2 regions of the Bradyrhizobium sp. CIAT3101 genome follow, and region 1 is predicted to be linked to the other one. Evidence: predicted binding sites of a transcription regulator. Region 1 holds the regulator's gene; the other holds the start of a gene.
What was found. The regulator PhoB, encoded in region 1, activates phosphate uptake and scavenging genes when phosphate is short. The targets are predictions, from matches to a motif close to TGTCATNNANCTGTCAT.
Positions count from the first base shown of each region.

Region 2: the regulator PhoB is predicted to act here: its motif matches at 4,598-4,614, upstream of QA645_RS09140 (DUF465 domain-containing protein).

Region 1 covers NZ_CP121634.1:9,080,250-9,088,058, reverse strand. The annotation lists gene pstS (phosphate ABC transporter substrate-binding protein PstS) at 1-894, shown strand, start outside; gene pstC (phosphate ABC transporter permease subunit PstC) at 1,072-2,061, shown strand; gene pstA (phosphate ABC transporter permease PstA) at 2,063-2,908, shown strand; gene pstB (phosphate ABC transporter ATP-binding protein PstB) at 2,905-3,726, shown strand; gene phoU (phosphate signaling complex protein PhoU) at 3,738-4,454, shown strand; gene phoB (phosphate regulon transcriptional regulator PhoB) at 4,477-5,184, shown strand; gene QA645_RS42060 (GcrA family cell cycle regulator) at 5,287-5,799, opposite strand; gene QA645_RS42055 (aspartate aminotransferase family protein) at 6,253-7,455, shown strand; gene argF (ornithine carbamoyltransferase) at 7,455-7,809, shown strand, end outside.
Region 2 covers NZ_CP121634.1:1,961,251-1,969,059, forward strand. The annotation lists gene aqpZ (aquaporin Z) at 224-946, shown strand; gene QA645_RS09110 (5-(carboxyamino)imidazole ribonucleotide synthase) at 1,042-2,148, opposite strand; gene purE (5-(carboxyamino)imidazole ribonucleotide mutase) at 2,145-2,633, opposite strand; gene QA645_RS09120 (GGDEF domain-containing protein) at 2,775-3,518, shown strand; gene QA645_RS09125 (hypothetical protein) at 3,521-3,772, opposite strand; gene QA645_RS09130 (hypothetical protein) at 3,795-4,013, opposite strand; gene QA645_RS09135 (DUF465 domain-containing protein) at 4,165-4,371, opposite strand; gene QA645_RS09140 (DUF465 domain-containing protein) at 4,699-4,881, shown strand; gene QA645_RS09145 (NAD(P)/FAD-dependent oxidoreductase) at 4,994-6,097, opposite strand; gene QA645_RS09150 (EAL domain-containing protein) at 6,303-7,809, shown strand, end outside.

The sequences.
Region 1 (7,809 bases):
GCTGACGCCTACAAGAAGGAGACCGGCAACGGCCTGAACTATCAGTCGATCGGCTCCGGCGGCGGCATCAAGCAGATCCAGGCCAAGACCGTGACCTTCGGCGCCAGCGACGCGCCGCTCAAGGCCGAACAGCTCGAGAAGGACGGCCTTGCCCAGTGGCCGATGGTGATGGGCGCCATCGTTCCCGTCGTCAACCTCGAAGGCGTCAAGGCCGGCGAACTGGTGTTCGACGGCGAGACCCTCGCCAACATCTATCTCGGCAAGATCACCAAGTGGGACGACGCCGCGATCAAGAAGCTCAATCCGAACGTGAAGCTGCCGTCGGACGCGATCACCGTGGTCCGTCGTTCGGACGGTTCGGGCACCACCTTCAACTTCACCAATTACCTCTCCAAGGCCAGCGCCGACTGGAAGAGCAAGGTCGGTGAGGGCACCGCCGTCGAGTGGCCGGTTGGCGTCGGCGCCAAGGGCAACGAAGGCGTGTCGGGCAACATCAGCCAGACCAAGAACTCGATCGGTTACGTCGAGTACGCCTATGCCAAGCAGAACAAGCTGACCTACACCGGCCTCGTCAACAAGGCCGGCAAGCCGGTGCAGCCGACCGTCGAAGCCTTCCAGGCGGCCGCTTCCAACGCCGACTGGGCCAAGGCTCCCGGCTACTACGTCATCCTGACCGACCAGCCCGGCGACAAGTCCTGGCCGATCACGGCGGCGACCTTCATCCTCATGCACAAGGACGCCACCGACAAGGCGGCCTCGCAGGAAGCCATCAAGTTCTTCCGCTGGGCCTTCAAGAACGGCGGCAAGGCGGCTGAAGAGCTCGACTACATCCCGATGCCGGACAGCGTCGTCCAGCTGATCGAGAAGACCTGGGCTGCCGAGATCAAGAGCTAAGCGCTCTCCTCTCGTGTCCCGGATGCGCGGCAGCGTGGAACGCTGCTGCGCTGAACCGGGACCCACAAGAACGAGGCCCCGGATCAACGTCGCAACGCTTCGCAGCTAGCGCCGCATCCGGGGCACGAGACCAATAAAAAGCGTATATTCTTGGCATAGGGGATCGGCGTGGCAGAAATGGCCGTTCAGAGCGATATCGTCGACGACGCGGGACCATATGATCGCGCCAAGGCGTTGAGCGCGTTCAAGCTCGGCGATGTCACCTTCTACTGGATCACGCGGCTCAGTGCGATCTCGGTGCTTCTCATCCTCGGCGGCATCATCCTGTCGCTGATCGTCGGTGCCTTCCCGGCGATGAAGGAATACGGCTTCGCGTTCCTGTGGACGCAGCGCTGGGCGCCGTCGGCCGATCCGCCCGTGCTCGGCGCGCTCGGACCGATGTACGGCACGCTCGTCACCTCGTTCATCGCGATGCTGATCGCCATTCCGGTCGGTCTCGGCATCGCGATCTTCCTCACCGAGCTCTGCCCGCAATGGCTGCGCCGCCCCATCGGCATGGCGATTGAATTGCTCGCCGGCATTCCCTCGATCATCTACGGCATGTGGGGCTTCTTCGTGCTGGGGCCGTTCCTGGCCAACACCTTCCAGCCTTTCATGATCAAGATCTTCGATGGCGTCCCCGTGCTGGGCGCGATCTTCGCCGGCCCCCCGTCCTATCTCAGCCTGTTCAACGCCGCGCTGATCCTCGCCATCATGGTGCTGCCCTTCATCACCTCGATCTCGGTCGACGTGTTCAAGACGGTGCCGCCGGTGCTGAAGGAAGCCGCCTACGGCGTCGGCTGCACCACCTGGGAAGTCGTGCGCAGCGTGGTGATCCCCTACACCCGTGTCGGCATCATCGGTGGCGTCATGCTGGCACTGGGCCGCGCGCTCGGCGAGACCATGGCGGTGACCTTCATCATCGGCAACTCGTTCCGCATCTCGTCATCGATCTTCGCGCCGGGCACCACGATCTCGGCGGCGATCGCCTCCGAATTCGCCGAGAGCGACGGCCTGCACCAGTCCGGCCTGATCCTGCTCGGCCTGCTGCTGTTCGTGCTGACGTTCTTCGTGCTCGCCGGCGCCCGGCTGATGCTGATGCGGCTGGAAAAGAAGGCGGGGAAGTAACATGAACCCGATTTATTCACGCCGTCGCCGCAAGGACATCGTGATCCGCGGGCTCTGCTTCGGTGCCGCCGCCTTCGGCGTCACCTGGCTCGCGCTGATCCTGGTCACGCTGCTCTATAACGGCCTCGCCGGGTTGAACCTCGAACTGTTCGTCGCGGACACGCCGCCTCCGGGCTCGACTGAAGGCGGTCTGCGCAACGCCATCGTCGGCTCCCTGATCATGACCGTGATCGGCGTCGGCATCGGCGCGCCGCTCGGCCTGTTCGCCGGCACCTATCTCGCCGAGTACGGCCGCAACGACAAGCTGACCTCGGTGATCCGCTTCATCAACGACATCCTGCTCTCGGCGCCCTCGATCATCATCGGCCTGTTCATCTACGGCGCGGTGGTGGTGCCGATGCGCGGCTTCTCGGCGATCGCAGGCTCGCTCGCACTCGCCGTGATCGTGATCCCGGTGGTGCTGCGCACGACCGAGGACATGCTGCTGCTGGTGCCGAACGCGCTGCGCGAGGCTGCCTCTGCGCTCGGCCTGCCGCGCTCGCTGGTGATCAAGCGCATCGCCTATCGTGCGGCGCGCTCGGGCCTCATCACAGGCGTGATGCTGGCCACCGCCCGCGTCGCCGGCGAGACTGCGCCGCTGCTGTTCACCGCACTGTCGAACCAGTTCTTCAGCCTGGGCCTGAACAAGACGATGGCCAACCTGCCGGTCACCATCAACAACTTCGTGCAGAGCCCGTATGCCTACTGGAAGCAGTTGGCCTGGAGCGGCGCCCTGCTGATCACGTTGACCGTGCTTGCCCTGAACATTGGCGCGCGCATCCTGAGCGCCGAGAGGACCGCAAAATGAGCGAAATGTCTGTTTCCGTCAGTACGCCCGCCGTTCATCCCGGCTCGCAGCCTCTGCCTGAAGCCCCGGCCAAGGTAACGGTGCGCAACCTCAACTTCTATTACGGCGAGCACCACGCGCTGAAGAACATCAATCTGGCGCTCGGCACCAACCGCGTCACGGCGTTCATCGGACCGTCGGGCTGCGGCAAGTCGACCCTGCTGCGCATCTTCAACCGGATGTACGACCTCTATCCGGGCCAGCGCGTCTCCGGTCAGCTGATGCTCGACCAGACCAACATCCTCGATCCCAAGCTCGACCTCAATCTGCTGCGCGCCCGCGTCGGCATGGTGTTCCAGAAGCCGACGCCGTTCCCGATGACGATCTACGAGAACATCGCCTTCGGCATCCGTCTCTACGAGAAGATCTCGAAGTCGGAGATGGACGATCGCGTCGAGAAGGCCCTGCGCGGCGGCGCGCTGTGGAACGAGGTCAAGGACAAGCTGAACGCCTCCGGCCTGTCGCTCTCCGGCGGCCAGCAGCAGCGCCTCTGCATTGCCCGCACCGTCGCGGTGCGGCCCGAGGTGATCCTGTTCGACGAGCCCTGCTCGGCGCTCGATCCGATCTCGACCGCGAAGGTCGAGGAGCTGATCCAGGAGCTGTCCGAGAATTACACGATCGCGATCGTGACCCACAACATGCAGCAAGCGGCTCGCGTCTCCGACAAGACCGCCTTCATGTATCTCGGCGAGTTGATCGAGTTCGACGACACCAGCAAGATCTTCACGTCGCCGTCCGACCGGCGCACGCAGGATTACATTACCGGCCGGTTCGGCTGAGGAGACAGGACATGGGTTCTGAACATACCGCAAAGGCCTTCGACACCGACCTCCAGGAGCTCACGCGCCTGGTCGCCGAGATGGGCGGCATCGCCGAGCGCATGATCGTCGATTCCGTCGACGCGCTGATCCGCCGTGATATCGCGCTCGGCCAGCGCGTCGTCACCATCGACGCCGAGCTCGACGCGCTGCAGAAGAAGATCGAGGAACGCGCCGTGCTCACGATCGCGCGCCGCCAGCCGATGGCGGTGGATCTGCGCGAAATCGTCGGCGCCATGCGCGTCGCGACCGATCTCGAACGCATCGGCGACCTCGCCAAGAACATGGGCAAGCGCGTCGCGGCGCTGGAGACGGATTTCCATCCGCTCAAGCTGTTCCGCGGCCTCGAGCACATGACCGACCTCGTGCAGCAGCAGGTCAAGTCGGTGCTGGACGCATATGCCGCGCACGATCTGCCGGCGGCGATGGCGGTGTGGAAGGGCGACGAGGAAGTCGACGCCATCTGCACCTCGCTGTTCCGCGAGCTCCTCACCTATATGATGGAGGACCCGCGCAACATCTCGTTCTGCATCCATCTGATGTTCTGCGCCAAGAACATCGAGCGGATCGGCGACCACGCCACCAACATTGCCGAGACCGTGTTCTACATGATCGAAGGCCAGGCCATCACCGACAAGCGACCGAAGGGCGACATGACGACCTTCGCCACCACGGTCCCCAATACTTGAATCCTTAAGGAGCGACGACCCAATGGGCGCACGCATTATGGTGGTTGAAGACGAGGAAGCTCTCACCGAGCTCCTCCGCTACAACCTCGAGGGCGACGGCTATGACGTCGAGACGGTGATGCGCGGCGACGACGCCGACACCCGCCTCAAGGAGCACATCCCCGATCTGATCGTGCTCGACTGGATGCTGCCGGGGCTTTCCGGCATCGAGCTGTGCCGCCGGCTGCGGACGCGGTCCGACACCAAGCAGCTGCCGATCATCATGCTCACCGCGCGCGGCGAGGAGAGCGAGCGGGTGCGGGGCCTTGCGACCGGCGCCGACGACTACATCGTCAAGCCGTTCTCGGTGCCCGAGCTGCTGGCCCGCGTGAAGGGTCTGCTGCGGCGCGCAAGTCCCGAGCGGCTCGCAACCGTGCTCGCTTTCGGTGACATCGAGCTCGATCGCGAAAAGCGCCGCGTGGCGCGCTCGGGCCGGCCGATCGATCTCGGCCCCACCGAATATCGCCTGCTGGAGTTTTTCCTGGAGCACCCCGGTCGCGTGTTCTCGCGCGAGCAGCTGCTCGACAGCGTCTGGGGCCGCGACATCTATATCGACGAGCGCACCGTCGACGTGCATATCGGTCGCCTGCGCAAGCTGCTCAATCTTGGTCGCGAGCAGGATCCGATCCGCACGGTGCGCGGTGCGGGCTATGCGCTCGATGACCGGTTTGCAAAGGCCGAGCAGGCCTAAGGCTCTTGCAAGCAGACAAAATAAAAAGCGCGCTGGATGGCGCGCTTTTTTATTTCCCCGGTCGTCCCGGCCTTGTGCCGGGACGAGATTACCTGGATGCGCTTACCGCGTGCCAGGCTTCGCCGGCGCCCGCCGCCGATCCGCTGCCGGCTGATACGCCACCCGCGAGTGCTGGGCGCAGTAGGGCAGGCCGGAGAGCGCCTTGCCGCCGCAGAAGAAGAAATCCGGGCTCGAGGGATCGCCGACCGGCCAGTGGCAGGTCGCCTCGTTCAATTCGAGCAGCGACAGCCGCTGGCTCATCGGCACCACGTTGTCGTAGGTGACCGGTTCAGCCTCGACTTCGACCTCGAAGGCCTGCGCCAGCGCGGTATTGCCACGCGCGATGGGCCTGCTCACCCGCATCATGTGCTGCGCCGGACGCGCCTTGCGCGGCCGCGGAGCTGCCGAAGACGGGCTCTTGGCGCGGCCCGACAGGCCGAGCCTGTGCACCTTGCCGATCACGGCGTTGCGGGTGACATTCCCAAGCTCAGCGGCGATCTGGCTGGCCGAAAGTCCGGCCTCCCAGAGCTTTTTCAACTGCTCGACGCGATCGTCGGACCAGGTCAAAACCGTCATTGTAACCTTTCCTTCGCCGCGCGCCTGCCATCCTGGGGCGGCACGACGAATGCCTAAGCTTCGAAAAACCCGTGCCGCCAGAATCCCTTAAGGTTCGCCGGGCGCAATGAGCCGCCCGAACGTTTACGCCGGTACATGAGGACTTTTGGGATCAGAACCGCTGCACGAGATGTCGTATCTGACAAGGCAAACGCTACAATATGGCGTGACTCACGCGCAAGAGTCCGACGACTCGCTTCCACATGTTCCGTGGCCAAAAACCCGCAAATCCGGCACCGCAAGACTACGGAATCAGCGTTTCGCGGGGCTTTCCGGGCGGCATTGACACCATTGGTGCCAGGCATAAGATGGCGATGCGTGCCGCCCTTAAAAGGCGGCACGTTTCGTTTTCCGGACCAATGATGCGCTGCGCAACGCACGCTCAGGCCGTCCGAAACATCCAAAGAGACCATCATGACCAACAGCGTAGCACCGCATTTGCTCCCCGTTTTCGCCAGGGCCGACATCGGTTTTGAGCGCGGTGAAGGCGTCTGGTTGATCGCGACCAATGGCGATCGCTATCTCGATTTCACCTCGGGCGTTGCAGTGAATGCGCTCGGCCATGCCCATCCCGTGCTGGTCAAGGCGCTGCAGGAGCAGGCGACAAAACTCTGGCACATGTCGAACCTGTTCCAGAGCCCGGATGGCGAGAAGCTCGCGGCGCGTCTCTGCAACGAGAGTTTTGCCGACTTCGTGTTCTTCTGTAATTCCGGCGCCGAAGCGCTGGAGGGCGTGATCAAGCTGGTCCGCCACCATCACTTCTCCAAGGGGCATCCGGAGCGCTACCGCATCATCACCTTCGAAGGCGCCTTCCACGGTCGGACGCTGGCGACGCTGGCCGCGACCGGCTCGGCAAAATATCTCGAAGGTTTTGGCCCGCCGATGGACGGTTTCGACCAGATCCCGCATGGCGACATCGAGGCCGTGAAGAAGGCGATCGGTCCGCAGACCGCCGGTATCCTGATCGAGCCGATCCAGGGCGAGGGTGGCGTGCGTTCGGCGCCTCCCGGCTTCCTCAAGGCGCTGCGCCAGCTCTGCGACGAGAAGGGCCTGCTGCTCGCCTTCGATGAAGTGCAGACCGGCATGGGCCGCACCGGCGATCTCTTCGCCCATCGGCGCACCGGCGTCACGCCTGACGTGATGTCGCTGGCGAAGGCGCTCGGCGGCGGCTTCCCGATCGGCGCGGTGCTGGCGACCGCGGAAGCGGCCTCCGGCATGGGGCCCGGCTCGCACGGCTCGACCTTCGGCGGCAATCCGCTGGCGATCTCGGCTGCGAACGCAGTGCTCGACGTCATGCTCAAGCCCGGCTTCTTCGACCATGTGCAGAAGATGTCGCTGCTGCTGAAGCAGAAGCTTGCTTCCGTGATCGACCGTCATCCCGATGTCGTCAGCGAAGTTCGCGGCGAGGGGCTCCTGATCGGCATCAAGGCCGTGGTGCCCTCCGGCGATCTGGTCGCAGCACTTCGCAACGAAAAACTGCTCACCGTCGGGGCCGGCGACAATGTCGTGCGCTTCCTGCCGCCCTTGATCGTCACCGAAGCCGAGATCGAGGACAGCGTCGGGCGGCTCGAACGCGCCTGCACTGCGCTGACCGGCAACAAGCGGGCGGCAAGCTGATGAGCAAGACGCCGAAGCACTTCCTGGACATCAACGAGCTGCCGCTGTCGGAGCTCAAGAGCATGCTCGCGGCCTCCTCCGCCATGAAGGCGAAGCAGAAGGCACATCAGCCGGTCAGGCCGCTCGAGGGCAAGACGCTGGCGATGATCTTCGAACGCCCGTCGACCCGCACGCGGGTGTCGTTCGACGTCGCCATGCGCCAGCTCGGCGGCGAGCCGATCATGCTCACGGGTGCCGAGATGCAGCTGGGCCGCGGCGAGACCATCGCCGACACCGCGCGCGTGCTGTCGCGCTATGTCGACGCCATCATGATCCGCATCCTCAATCACGAGGCGCTGCTGGAGCTCGCTGCGA
Region 2 (7,809 bases), 2.2 Mb from region 1:
TAAGTCAAAGGGGATGGCAAAAAGCGCAAGCCCTTAACCTTGAGGGCGCGGATGTATCAGACAAAACCCGCCATGTCCACCTGCCAAGCGGGGTTTCGGGCCAAGTTCAGCCATTAAATGCGGCGAAAATGCTCTCTTGCGGCCTCGATTTGGGAGATTCGGCGCCAAAACGGGGCCGCAGCGGACATTGTTCCGGAATCTTGGAAATCAGGGGAGACGCCACATGGATATGAAGAAATACGCGGCCGAGGCCATCGGCACATTCTGGCTCACATTCGCAGGCTGCGGCAGCGCGGTCATCGCGGCCGGCTTTCCGCAGGTCGGCATCGGCCTGGTCGGTGTGTCCCTGGCCTTCGGCTTGAGCGTCGTCACCATGGCCTATGCGATCGGCCATATCTCGGGCTGCCATCTCAACCCGGCCGTCACGGTCGGCCTTGCCGCCGGTGGACGCTTTCCGGCAGGCCAGATCCTGCCTTACGTGATTGCGCAGGTCTGCGGCGCGATCGTCGCCGCCGAGCTGCTCTATGTGATCGCCAGTGGTGCGCCCGGCTTCGAAGTCACCAAGGGCTTCGCCTCCAACGGCTATGACGCGCATTCGCCCGGCCAGTACAGCATGGTGGTCTGCTTCGTGACCGAAGTGGTGATGACCATGATGTTTCTGTTCGTCATCATGGGCGCGACCCACGGCCGCGCGCCCGCGGGCTTTGCGCCGCTCGCGATCGGACTTGCGCTGGTGATGATCCATCTCGTCAGCATCCCCGTCACCAACACGTCGGTGAACCCGGCGCGCAGCACGGGGCCTGCGCTGTTCGTCGGCGGCTGGGCCCTGGCGCAGCTCTGGCTGTTCTGGGTCGCGCCGTTGATCGGTGGCGCGCTGGGCGGAGTGATCTATCGCTGGCTCAGCGAGGAGCCCTCGGGCGTCGTCGCAGGCGTGAAGACGGCCTAGAGCGTTTTCGAGCGAAGTGGATAGCGGTTCGCGTCGAGAAAACGCGTCAAAACAACAACTCAAAAAACGGGATCGCAGCTTTTGCTGCGGTCCCCTCACTTGCTTTTTGAAGGCCTGACTTCTGTGACGTGACCCATCTTGCGGCCGGGGCGCGGCGCGCCCTTGCCGTAGATGTGAACGGTTGCGCCCGGCACGCTCAGCCATGACTCGTAATCATTGATCTCGTCGCCGATCAGATTGGTCATGGTGACGACCTCACCGTGACGCACCGGCTTGCCGAGCGGCCAGCCGGCAATGGCGCGGATATGCTGCTCGAACTGGGAGACCGACGCGCCGTCGAGCGTCCAGTGTCCGGAATTGTGCACGCGCGGAGCGATCTCGTTGACCAGCACCTTCGGCCCGGTGCCGTTGGCGAGCACGAACATCTCCACCGCCAGCACGCCGACATAGTCGAGCGCGGTCGCGATCTTGCCGGCGATGCTGCGCGCCTCTTCGGCGAGCGAATCCGGGATCGGCGCCGGCGCGCGGGAAATCTTCAGAATGTGGTCGCGGTGTTCGTTCTCGGTGACGTCGAAGCATTCGACCTGGCCCGAGGCCGAACGCGCGGCGATCACGGAGATCTCGCGCTCGTACGGGATGAAGGCTTCCAGGATCGCCGATTTGGTGGCGAGGCTGGTCCAGACTTTCGCGATGTCGTCGCCTTCGCGGATGATGGCCTGGCCCTTGCCGTCATAGCCGAAGCGGCGGGTCTTCAGCACGGCGGGAAGCCCGATCTTGACGATGGCCTCGCGCAACGAAGCCACCGAGGTGACGTCGGCGTAAGCGGCAGTGCCAATCCCGAGCCTTGTGACAAAATCCTTTTCGGCGAGCCGGTCCTGGGTGGTCTCGAGGATCTTGCGGTTCGGCAGCACCGGGCGGCGTGCATCCAGCACCATGGCGGCGGCGGCCGGCACGTTCTCGAATTCGTAGGTGATGACGTCGACGTCGTGCGCGAACATCTCCAGTGCCTCGACGTCGGCATATTCGGCGCAGGTCGCGTTCAGCACGACGTCGAAGGCCGGCGAATCCGGATCGGGCGAGAACACCTGGCAGCGCAGGCCGAGCCGTGCGGCGGCCATGGCCAGCATCCGTCCGAGTTGTCCGCCGCCGAGGATTCCGATGGTGTCGCCGGGCTTCAGCTTCACCTGCTTTGCGTCAGTCACGCCTTGTCCTCCGGGCGCTCGGCAACGGCCTCGGTCTGGGCCTTGCGCCAGGCGGCCAGGCGGTCGGCGAGGGCCGGATCGGACAGCGCCAGCACGGACGCTGCGAGCAGCGCCGCGTTGATCGCGCCGGCCTTGCCGATCGCGAGCGTGCCGACCGGAATGCCGGCCGGCATCTGAACGATCGAATACAGCGAATCGATGCCCTTCAGCGTCCTGGACTCGACGGGCACGCCGAACACCGGCAATTCCGTCAGCGCCGCGGCCATGCCGGGCAGATGCGCCGCGCCGCCGGCACCGGCGATGATGACCTTGAAACCGGCCGCCTTGGCGCCCTTGGCGAAGGCAAAGAGCCGGTCGGGGGTGCGGTGTGCCGAAACGATGCGGGCGTCGGAGGTGATACCAAGCGCTGTGAGCGTGTCGGCGGCGTGCCGCATCGTCTCCCAGTCCGACTGGCTTCCCATGATAATGGCGATCGGCGCGGTCATGACGTCAATTGTGCTCGGAAAACAGAAGGATAGGCCAGATTAACGGTTCCGGCCGGCGGCTCGCAAGGCGGTGGCAAGGAGAAGGGAATGCACTATCCTGTCTTGGTGAATCCCCGCAAGCCTTCATTGAGCAGGATGCCCATGAAGAAACCAAAAAGGGCGACCGCGGCGAAGGCCAAAAAGGGCCGAAAAACCAGCGGAAGCCGAACGAAAACTGCACCCAAGCGGGCTGTGGCGCCGCCTCGCGCGCAGGCAGTCCGTGCTGCCAAGGGGACGAGGAAGGAAACCAGGAAAGAGCCGAGCGAGGATACCAGCAAGGCGACCATCCGCGCCCTGCGGACCAAGCTCACGCAGGCGCTGCGGCGCGTCGTCGAGCTCGAGGCGGCGGCCGACACCGATTTCCTGCTGGACATCCCCAACCGGCGCGGCTTCGAGCGCGAGCTCCAGCGCGCCGTGGCCTACATGAAGCGCTACCGCGCCAGCGGCGCACTGATCGTGCTCGACGTCGACCGGCTGAAGCCGATCAACGATTCCTTCGGCCATGCCGCCGGCGACGAGGTGCTGAAGGCAATTGCCGCGACGCTGACACGGCAGATCCGCGCCTCCGACGTGGTCGGACGTCTCGGCGGTGACGAGTTTGCCCTGCTGTTGTGGAATCTCAGCGAGACCGATGCCAAGGCGAAGGCCGCGATCTTCGAGCAGGCGATCGACGAATTGTCCTTTGTCTTTCGCGGCCAGCACGTGACGGCGGGCGCTTCCGCCGGCGTCGCGTTGCTCGGTGCCCAGTCCGATGCCGTCCGCGCGCTGGAGGAGGCCGATGCCGCCATGTATGTGCGCAAGGCCCGCCGGCGGCACGAGCCGCGGATCAGGCTCGTGAGCAACTGATCCTACAGCGTGGCCAGATCTTCCGGCACGTTGCCGAATCTGCGCAGCAGCGTGGCATCGCCGAATTCGCCGGTCATGGGATCGCCGCTGCGGCTGAACGCGACCGCGCCGATATGGCCGGCACCGCGCGACAGGGCCTCGGCGCGTCGCAGCGCGGCCGTCGAGCTCTGACACTCCTCGGCGGCGCCCGCGACGGGCGATCCGTCGGCATCGATCAGAAAAGGCATTGCAACGTAATAGGTCACATCCGACATGGCGTTGCTCCGGTGATCAGAACTAGGCGGCGCCGCTCTTGCCCCGCGTCCAGCTGCGCGAGGTCTCGGGAATGCAGCCGGCGGCGATCGCGGCCTGCAGCTCTTCCAGTTCAGCTTCCAGATATTCGTTGGCCATGATCAGCGCCTTGATGGTGCTGCGCAGATTGCCGTCACACATCGCGATCGCCTGATCGCAGGCTTGCTCGTAATAGCTGTTGTCGAGAAGGGCGGGGACTGACATCTGCGGTGTCCTTGCGGGTTGTGCGTGCAGGTTTTTCTTGGGCGATTTCTTGGGTGTTTCCTGGGGCGTCGGCGGCGAGATTTATGTTCCTCTTTTGTTCTTTTTGAGTCAAGCGGATTCATGTGGGCCGCAAGCGGCGACCGCTCGCGGATCAGGCGATGATGTCGGGCGTTATCTGGTCTTCGATGAAGGCGATGCGGTCGCGCAACAACAGCTTGCGTTTCTTCAACCGCTGTAACCGCAATAGGTCGGGGGCGGGCGATTGATGCAGTGCATCGATCGCCGCATCGAGATCTCGGTGTTCCTGCTGCAACCGGGTGAGCTCGGCTTCGAGCTCACGCTCGTCTTCATTGGTCATGTTTGCGGTGGCCGAAAACCGATTAGCTTGAGATTAAGGCTGTGGATGCCCTGTGGAAATTATCGTCCTTGCGCGGCGTGATCGCAAGCGATCTGCGACCTTCGCGCACCGCTCTCTCGCAAGATATTTCAACGATTCGCAGCAGTGTCGCGCAAGCGCATTGATATCATGGATCTTTCACCGCGTGGTTCCTTACTCACGCTTCATTACATATGAATTTTCAAAAATGACGCTGCGACGACGGATATCCATCGACAGAACGAATCGACGGTGTACACTTCTTCGTCCGGATCGAATCCAAGGTCACCCCTACCGAGGAGGTTTCGAATGACAATTCAGGCACATCTGGTTGAATTGGAACGGAAGCACAAAGTTCTCGAAAACGAATTGCACGAAGCTCTCGTGCACCTTTCAACAGACGACCTGCAAATTGTTGAGTTGAAGCGCCGGAAGTTGATGGTCAAGGACCAGATCGAGCGTCTGAAGCAAACCGGCGACACGCTTCACTAGTAACCCCCGTAACAGCGTAAAGTTTGATCGTATCCTTTCAGGCAGGGATTAGAGCGTTTGCGCTCGTCCCTGCTGTTAGGTGCGCGCCGTGCAATGATCGTTGCGCGGCCGCTTAAATTTCTGCGAGCTCTGCGACGTGGTCCGCGATCGCGAGCGACGATGTCAGTCCCGGCGATTCGATGCCGAACAGATTGACCAGACCCGCGACACCATGGTCGCGCGGACCCTGCATCAGGAAATCCTGGGTAGCCACCGCCGGCGGCACGATCTTCGGGCGGATGCCCGAATAGCTCGGCATCAACGCGCCGTCGGGAAGCGTCGGCCAGTATTTGCGGATCGCAGGATAGAAGCGCTCGGCACGCGACGGATCGACTTCATAGTCGATCGTCTCGATCCATTCGACGTCGGGGCCAAAGCGCGCCTGTCCTGCCATGTCCAGGGTGAGATGCACGCCGAGCCCGCCGGGCTCGGGCACGGGGTAGATCAGGCGCGAGAACGGTGCGCGCGCGTTACAGCTGAAATAGTTTCCCTTGGCGAGATAGGCCGGCGGAATCCGGTCGATCGGCATGCCGTCGATGTGGCGTGCCACGGTCGTCGCCGAAAGCCCGGCGGCGTTGACGAGCAGGTCGCATTGCAGCGTCATCGGCGCTTCGCCGCCGGCTTCGATCTCGATCACACCAGCGTCTGCCTTGGCGCGGATCAGCGGCGTGTGAAACGCAAAGGCTGCGCCGGCTTCTTCGGCTTCCCCGCGCAGCGAGAGCATGTAGGCATGGCTGTCGATGATGCCGGTCGACGGCGAGAGCAGCGCGGCGTCACAGGCCAGCGCCGGCTCCAGCGCGCGCGCTGCTTCGCCCGAGAGCAACTGCATGTCGAGCACGCCGTTGGCCTCGGCATGCGCCTTGATCGATTGCAGCTTCTCGGTTTCCTTTGCATTGGTCGCGACGATCAGCTTGCCGCAATTCTTGTGCGGGATGCCGCGCTCGCCGCAATAACGGTAGAGCGCGTGCTTGCCGCTGACGCACATGCGCGCCATCCAGCTTCCGGCGCGGTAGTAGATTCCGGCATGGATCACCTCGCTGTTGCGTGAGGAGGTGATGGTGCCGATGGCCTCGGCCTCTTCGAGCACGATCACTTCGCGCCCGGCCTGGGCCAGCTTCCGGGCCACCGCGAGCCCGACGACGCCGGCTCCGATGACGACGCAGTCGACCCTATCCATGGTTGTGCAGAAGTCCCGTTGAAGTTGCCGAGAGGGCCGGTTTGCCTGGGAAACGGGCCGCGCGGCCGTCGTCCATTAAGGAAGCATTTATCATGTCAGGGCAATTGCCGTATTTCGCGTCACATTTTTCTGTTGGGCGTACAGGCGTTTACCCGATCCAAACCCGTGAAGCCAGACAATCCGCAGTTGAAATCGCGGGTGGCTGATGGCTGAGAAGAACTGGCAGGAAGGCAGCATGCTTCCGATTGCTGTGCAGGCCGTCGTGTGCCTGGCCAGCGCGGTCGCGCCTTCGCGTGCCTATGCCGACAGCTTCAGTCCGTCGCGCTTTCTTGGCGATCTCGATCCCAATCTGGTCTGGGAAGCCCTGATCGGGGGCGTGGTCGTCTGCGCGTTCCTGGCCGCCATCGCATTGTGGATCCATTCCGCGCTGCGCCGGAGCAAGCGTTCGCAGTTGCGACGCAACGCCTTCGTCTCCTCCGCCATGAACAATCTCAACCAGGGCGTGGTGATGACGGATGCGCAGCGGCGCATCATCTTCTGCAACGACCGCTATATCGAGATCTACGGCCTGACGCGCTCGGACCTGTGGACCGGCATGACCGGCTACGACATCCTCGAGTTGCGGCGCCAGCGCGGGGTCCTCGCCGTCTCCGATGACGACTTCTACGAGAAAGCGGCAAGCTCCAACGGGCTGATCAGCGAATTGCCTGATGGCCGCGCCATCCTGGTCAAGTATTTCGTGCTGCCGAACGGCGGCTCCGTGGCCACCCATCTCGACGTCAGCGAGCAGCGCAAGCTGTCGCGGCAGCTCGCCTCGACCAAGCAGTTCCTGGAAACGGTGCTGGACAACGTGCCGGCCTGCGTGGCCGCGAAAAACATCGAGGACGGCCGCTACATCTTTGCCAACAGCGCCTATGAGCGGTTCTGGGGCTTTTCGCGCGATGAGGTCGTCGGCAAGAATGCGCGTGAGCTGTTCGGCCCGAAATCGGCTGCCAGCATCGAGGCGACCGACCGGGCCGCGCTGCTGGCGCCGGAGGGACAATATCGCAACGAATTCGAGGTTGAGGTCGAACGCGACCAGGCCCGGCGCATGGTGGCCTCGATCCGCATCGTGGTCCGCAACGAGAGCAACAAGCCGGAATTCCTGCTGGTGGTGTTCGAGGACATCACCGATCGGCAATCGCTGTCGGTGGAGCTGGAGAACACCAAGAAATTCCTCGAGCTGGTGGTCGACAATATTCCGGTGGCGCTGATCGTGGAGCAGGTCAAGGACGGCCGCTATCTGCTCGCCAACCGCAGCGCCGAGACGATCCTCAACCGCAGGCGTGAGGAAGCCACTGGCCTGACCGCCTCCGACATCTTCAATGCCAAGGAAGCCAAGCTGATCATCGCGCGCGACGAGGCCGCGATCAAGAAGCGCGGGATGATCACCGAGGAGCACCCGATCTCCACCAAGGACGGCCTGCGCCTGTTCCTGACCCGGCGCGCCACGGTGCTCAACGACGCCGGCCAGCCGGAATATCTGATCAAGACCCACGAGGACGTGACCAACCGCCGGCAGACCGAGTCGCGGATGGCGCACATGGCCTATCATGACGGCCTCACCGATTTGCCGAACCGCGCTGCCTTCCTCCAGGCGTTGAACCAGATGATCGAGGCCTGCGAGGGCACCGACGAGGAATTCGCGGTCCTGTGCGTCGACCTCGACGGCC